2 regions of the Enterobacter kobei genome follow, and region 2 is predicted to be linked to the other one. Evidence: predicted binding sites of a transcription regulator. Region 2 holds the regulator's gene; the other holds the start of a gene.
What was found. Region 2 encodes LexA, which represses DNA repair genes until DNA is damaged. Its sites were predicted from a motif close to TNCTGTATGTACATACAGNA; they were not measured.

Region 1: metR (HTH-type transcriptional regulator MetR) is a predicted target of LexA. The motif match lies at 1,783-1,802, and genes of this name have one in related genera.

Annotation. Positions count from the first base shown of each region.
Region 1 is NZ_CP017181.1:4,639,957-4,643,376, forward strand. It holds gene metE (5-methyltetrahydropteroyltriglutamate--homocysteine S-methyltransferase) at 1-1,718, opposite strand, end outside; gene metR (HTH-type transcriptional regulator MetR) at 1,834-2,787, shown strand; gene BFV64_RS22535 (carboxylate/amino acid/amine transporter) at 2,675-3,420, opposite strand, start outside.
Region 2 is NZ_CP017181.1:287,365-290,784, forward strand. It holds gene plsB (glycerol-3-phosphate 1-O-acyltransferase PlsB) at 1-717, opposite strand, end outside; gene BFV64_RS01375 (diacylglycerol kinase) at 872-1,240, shown strand; gene lexA (transcriptional repressor LexA) at 1,349-1,957, shown strand; gene dinF (MATE family efflux transporter DinF) at 2,021-3,358, shown strand.

The DNA.
Region 1 (3,420 bases), 530 kb from region 2:
ATGGTTTCACGGGTCACGTCTTCACGCGGGAACGACCAGCACAGAATGGTCACCGGCCCGGTCAGCATGCCTTTTACCGGCTTGTCGGTCAGAGACTGAGCATACTTCGCCCACGCCACCGTAATCGCTTCCGGGCGGCTGACGTCACCGATCACCACCGGTGGCTTCACGCAGCGGGAACCGTAGCTCTGCACCCAGCCATTCTGGGTAAACACGAAGCCGTCCAGGTGTTCACCGAAGTATTCCACCATGTCGTTACGCTCAGCTTCACCGTGCACCAGCACGTCCAGACCTAAACGCTCCTGCTCGATGATCGCCTGCCTGATGTGCTCAGCAATGCCGGTACGGTAGTGATTCGCATCCAGATTGCCCTTTTTGAAGTCGAGACGCAGGCCGCGGATCTCGGTCGTTTGTGGGAATGAACCGATCGTCGTAGTTGGCCATGCGGGCAGGTTGAAGCGGGCGCGCTGGGCTTCGGCACGGACTTCATACGGACTCTGGCGCTGGCTGTCCTGAGCGGTGATGGCCGCCAGACGTTTTTCCACTGCCGGATTATGCACGCGTGCCGAATGACGGCGCGCCTGAATCGGGGCGCTCCATTCGGTAATCGCCGCCGTGTCACCGCTGTTCAGCGCGTCGCGCAGCAGCGCCAGTTCTTCACATTTTTGCAGGGCGAAGGCAAACCAGCTTTTCACTTCCGGGTCGAGACGGGTCTCCACGCTCAGATCGATCGGGCTGTGCAGCAGTGAACATGATGAGGCCACCCACAGCTCACGTTTACCGACAATGTCTTTAATTTGAGCATACTTTTCGGTGAGATCGGCACGCCAGACGTTACGACCGTTTACCAGCCCCGCTGAGAGCAGCCAGTCTGCGGGCAGACGTTTGTGCAGTTCCTTCACGTCATCTTTGCCGTGAACCAGGTCAACATGCAGGCCCTGAACCGGCAGCGCGGCAATCGTGCTCAGGTTAGGCGTCACGCCCTCGAAATAGGTGGTCAGCAACAGCTTCACCTGCCCGGTAAGCGCGTCATACGCCGGTTTGAAGGCATCGAGCCAAACCTGGGGCAGCTCAAGCACCAAAGCAGGTTCGTCGATTTGCACCCACTGAATGCCGCGTTTACCCAGCTCAATCAGTACCTGTTTGTAGACGGGCAGAATGTCCTTCAGCAGGCTGAGGCGGTCAAACGGCTCGCCTTTGACTTTGCCCAGCCACAGGTAGGTTACCGGTCCGAGCAGCACCGGTTTCACCTGGTGGCCCAGCGCCAGCGCTTCGTCGACTTCGTCCAGAAGCTGTGTCCAGGTCAGTTTGAACTGCTGACCTTTTACGAACTCCGGCACCATATAGTGATAGTTGGTGTTAAACCACTTGGTCATTTCTGCCGCTGCCGCGGGTTCACCCGTTGGCGCACGACCACGGCCGATGCGGAACAGGGTATCGATATCAACCGATCCATCTTTGTTCTGATGACGAGCCGGCACGTTGCCCAGCAGCAGGCTGGTCGTCAGAACATGGTCGTACCAGGCGAAATCGCCCACCGGCAGCAGGTCAATGCCCGCCTGCTTTTGCTGATCCCAGTGACGGGCGCGCAGCTCGCGCCCTACGGTCAGTAGTTCTTCACGGGTAGCGTTACCCGCCCAGTAGCTTTCTTGCGCTTTTTTCAGCTCGCGACGCAGGCCAACGCGAGGGAAACCGAGAGTGTGATTGCGGATTGTCATGTTATGCCCCTTGTGAATTTCGCTATTTAGACGTCCAGATGTTTACACATCTATAATTGGCAGGTACTGTATATTCCTCAAGCGCAAAATGTTCATGGCGAAGTGAAGGACTTTCATGATCGAGATAAAACACCTGAAAACGCTGCAAGCGTTGCGGAACTGCGGATCGCTCGCGGCGGCTGCGGCCACGCTGCACCAGACCCAGTCTGCCCTTTCTCACCAGTTCAGCGATCTGGAACAACGCCTCGGATTTCGTCTTTTTGTGCGTAAGAGCCAACCTCTGCGCTTTACGCCGCAGGGTGAAATTCTTCTTCAACTGGCGAATCAGGTCCTGCCGCAGATCGCCAGCGCGCTACAGTCCTGTAACGAGCCGCAGCAGACAAAACTGCGCATCGCCATTGAGTGCCACAGCTGTATTCAATGGCTGACCCCTGCGCTTGAGAACTTCCGCCAGAAGTGGCCGCAGGTGGAGATGGATTTTAAATCCGGTGTGACGTTCGACCCGCAACCCTCGCTGCAGCAGGGTGAGTTGGATCTGGTGATGACCTCCGACATTCTGCCGCGCAGCGGCCTGCACTATTCGCCGATGTTTGATTTTGAAGTGCGCCTGGTGCTGGCACCGGATCATCCGCTGGCGGCTAAAACGCGCATCACGCCGGAAGACCTGGCAACAGAAACGCTGCTGATTTATCCGGTTCAGCGCAGTCGCCTGGATATCTGGCGTCATTTCCTGCAGCCGGCAGGCATTAGCCCGCAGCTGAAAAGCGTGGATAACACCCTGCTGTTGATTCAGATGGTTGCCGCCAACATGGGCATCGCGGCGCTGCCGCACTGGGTGGTGGAGAGTTTTGAACGCCAGGGCCTGGTGGTGACCAAAACCCTGGGTGAAGGACTGTGGAGCCGTCTGTACGCTGCCGTGCGCGATGGCGAGCAGCGTCAGCCGGTGACAGAAGCGTTTATTCGCTCAGCGCGGAACCACGCGTGCGACCATCTTCCGTTTGTGCGGAGCGCGGAGCGACCCAGCGGCGATGGACCCACAGTGAAGCCAGGATCACCGCTCCCCCAATAAGGAAGCTCGGCCAGTGCGGTTGCTGCTGCCAGATGGCGAGGTTGACCAGCAGCCCCGCCGGGACGTGCACGTTGTTCATTATCCCGAGCGTTCCGGCGTCGACCTGCGTCGCGCCGTAGTTCCACATGAAGTAACCCAGCCCTGACGCCACCACGCCCAGCCAGACCAGAACGCCCCACTGCACCGACGTGGTCGGCAGCTTTTGCGGGTTACCGAGCAGAAACCACGCCGATACCGCGACAATCGCCGCGCCCATATAGAACCACGCAAATGCATTGTGCTGAGGCATCGGGCGGGTTTCCATCAGGCGTTTGTAGCCCACCATGCCGATGGCGAAACTGATGTTGGCGAGCTGGACGAACATCAACCCGGTCCAGAAGTGATCGCTGACTTTGTCATAGCGAATAATTGCCGCGCCAATCACCGCCAGCGCCGCGCTCAGCAGGTATCCCCAGCGCAGACGACGCCTGCTGAGCAGGTCGTAAATCAACGTAATATAGAGCGGCGTCAACACGGTAAAGAGCAGGAATTCAGAGACGGACAAATAGACGTAAGCCCGGAAGCTGAACAGATACATGATACCCAACTGCATCGCGCCCACCAGCATGTACAGCACAATCGCTTTCAGCGATT
Region 2 (3,420 bases):
AATCTTCTTGCTACGCGCTTCGTCTTCAACGGCGCGGGCGATCGCTTTGGAGGCCAACAGTTTGTTGAACAGGTCCTGACGCGCCGGGAGTCGTGGCCCGACGGCCGCGAGGCGCTGACGGGCGAAGTGCATACGTGCTACGCGCGCCAGCTTCTGCGCGATGATCTTGTCGGTACCGTGCTCATCTGCCATTCGGCGCAGTGAAACGGAAGGGGAGAAGCGCACAAAGCTGTCGCGTCCCAGCCAGGAGACCGCGAAGAACTTCTGGATGCCGTTAAGCATACGCAGCGGCGGATTCTCTTCGCCTTTTTCACGGCCCGGACGGCGGCCAAACATCACCGATACCGGCACCATCTGCACATCCAAATCGGGATTGCTGCGGTGCAGGTCGAGATAGTCGTGGAACAGCTTAATGGACTCTTCTTTTGGCGTGTAATAGGTAAATACACGCGGCCCGCCATGAATGAACACGTAGCGCGGCAGCAACGTGCCGTCGACTTCCAGCGGTTCAAGCGGGTCAGGTAAGTCATGCGCCAGACATTGGGCGCGAAGGGTCAGTAAGTCTGCCTTCGAGTTATAAGGCAAAACGTACATAATAGGACGCGACGTATCGAGCCCCAATTCCAGCGCGGGTTCTGCTGGGATAGACTTGCTTTTTACCAGGATGCTTAATGGTAAATTAAGTAATTTGTAGTAAATTCGTGGCCAGCCGGACATAAACGATGTAAAGCCTCTGGTTAATAATGCAATTGCGGCGCAAGGATAACAGAAAGCGCGCAAAATTTCTGTTGTTACCCGTCATACTTCAGGCTGTAGCGAAACGCGCTACAGTTCCTGTTACTGACGCTTTTTTTCATAAAAGGTTCTTTTAATGGCCAATAATACCACTGGGTTAACGCGTATCATCAAAGCCGCCGGCTATTCATGGAAAGGTTTCCGTGCCGCGTGGATCAACGAAGCCGCCTTTCGTCAGGAAGGTGTCGCCGCTATCATCGCGGTCATCATCGCCTGTTTCCTTGATGTCGATGCTATTACCCGCGTACTTCTCATCGGTTCCGTGCTTCTGGTGATGATAGTGGAAATTCTCAATAGCGCTATTGAGGCCGTTGTTGACCGTATTGGCTCAGAGTTCCACGAGCTCTCCGGTCGCGCGAAAGACATGGGTTCTGCCGCTGTGCTGCTGGCGATTATCACTGCAGTCATTACCTGGGTCACGCTGCTTTGGTCACATTTCCGATGAGCCTCGAGGAATAATTAAGTCCCTGGTTTTTTGTGCAGTTTTTGGTTCCAAAATCACCTTTGACTGTATATACTCACAGCATAACTGTATATACACCCAGGGGGCGGAATGAAAGCATTAACGACCAGGCAGCAAGAGGTGTTTGATCTCATTCGGGATCATATCGGCCAGACGGGTATGCCACCCACGCGTGCGGAAATCGCTCAGCGTCTGGGCTTCCGTTCTCCGAATGCTGCCGAAGAACACCTGAAAGCGCTGGCACGTAAGGGCGTGATTGAAATTGTTTCAGGCGCGTCACGCGGTATCCGCCTGCTGGTGGAAGAAGAGACGGGCATTCCGCTGATAGGCCGTGTTGCTGCGGGTGAGCCGCTACTGGCACAGCAGCATATCGAAGGCCACTACCAGGTTGATCCTGGTATGTTCAAGCCGAGCGCAGATTTTCTGCTGCGCGTAAGCGGCATGTCGATGAAAGATATCGGCATTCTCGACGGCGATCTGCTGGCGGTACACAAAACGCAGGATGTGCGGAACGGCCAGGTGGTGGTCGCGCGCATTGATGACGAAGTGACCGTTAAGCGTCTGAAAAAGCAGGGTAACACCGTTCAGTTGCTGCCCGAAAACAGCGAGTTCTCTCCCATTGTGGTCGATCTCCGCGAACAGAGCTTCTCTATCGAAGGTCTGGCGGTCGGTGTGATTCGCAACGGTGAATGGCTGTAATCTCTTCCTGACAGGCTACGGTTCCGCTGTAGCCTGCTTTATTGACCACTCCCGGTGTTTCTCATGTCACTGCTGACGGCATCCGATAAGGCATTGTGGCGTCTTGCACTGCCGATGATTTTCTCCAATATCACCGTGCCCTTGCTGGGTCTGGTCGACACGGCCGTTATTGGGCATCTCGATTCCCCTGTCTATCTTGGCGGCGTGGCGATTGGCGCGACGGCAACCAGCTTCCTCTTTATGCTGCTGCTCTTTTTGCGCATGAGCACCACCGGACTCACGGCACAGGCGTATGGTGCAAAAGATCCGTTACGTCTGGCGCGGGCGCTGGTGCAGCCGCTGATTCTTGCGCTGGGCGCGGGCGCGTTAATCGTTTTACTCCGCGATCCCCTGATTGACCTTGCGCTTCATATCGTTGGCGGCAGTGAGGCGGTACTGGAGCAGGCGCGACGTTTTCTCGAAATCCGCTGGCTCAGTGCGCCCGCTTCGCTGGCAAATCTGGTTCTGCTGGGTTGGTTACTGGGCGTTCAGTATGCTCGTGCGCCAGTGATTCTGCTGGTCGTGGGAAACCTGCTCAACATCGTGCTGGATCTCTGGCTGGTGATGGGCCTCCATATGAACGTGCGGGGCGCGGCACTGGCGACGGCGATTGCTGAATACGGGACCTTTGTGATGGGGCTGTGGATGGTCTGGCGCGTGCTGGCGATGCGCGGGATCTCCCTCGCGCTGCTGAAAACCGCATGGCGCGGCAATATCCGTAAGCTGCTGGCGCTTAACCGTGACATCATGCTGCGCTCGCTGCTTCTGCAACTCTGCTTCGGCGCGCTGACGGTCTTCGGTGCACGGCTGGGGCCTGAAATCGTCGCGGTCAACGCGGTATTGATGACGCTGCTGACGTTTACCGCCTATGCGCTGGACGGCTTTGCCTACGCGGTTGAAGCACATTCGGGGCAGGCGTATGGAGCGCGTGAAAGCGGGCAGCTTCATGATGTCTGGCGGGCAGCCTGCCGTCAGTCAGGACTGGTAGCGCTGGTGTTTGCCGTGGTCTATGCCTGCTTCGGCGAACAGATTGTTGCTTTACTGACCTCTCTCCCTGCGCTGCGCGAACTGGCGAGCCACTATCTCATCTGGCAAGTCATCTTACCGGTGGTGGGTGTCTGGTGTTATCTGCTGGACGGCATGTTTATTGGTGCGACGCGCGGGGCGGAAATGCGTAACAGTATGGCCGTTGCGGCGGCGGGATTTGGCCTGACGCTGCTGACGCTTCCCTGGCTGGGTAATCACGGTTTGTGGTTGGCGCTTGCGGTCTTTCTCTCTCTGCGTGGCCTGTCGCTGGCTTTTATATGGCGCCGCCACTGGCAAAACAATACCTGGTTTCCTTCGCGTCACGATATATCGTGATGGTTAAAGATTCCGAATATGAAATCAACCGCCGAATCCTTAACTACAATAATTATCACGTC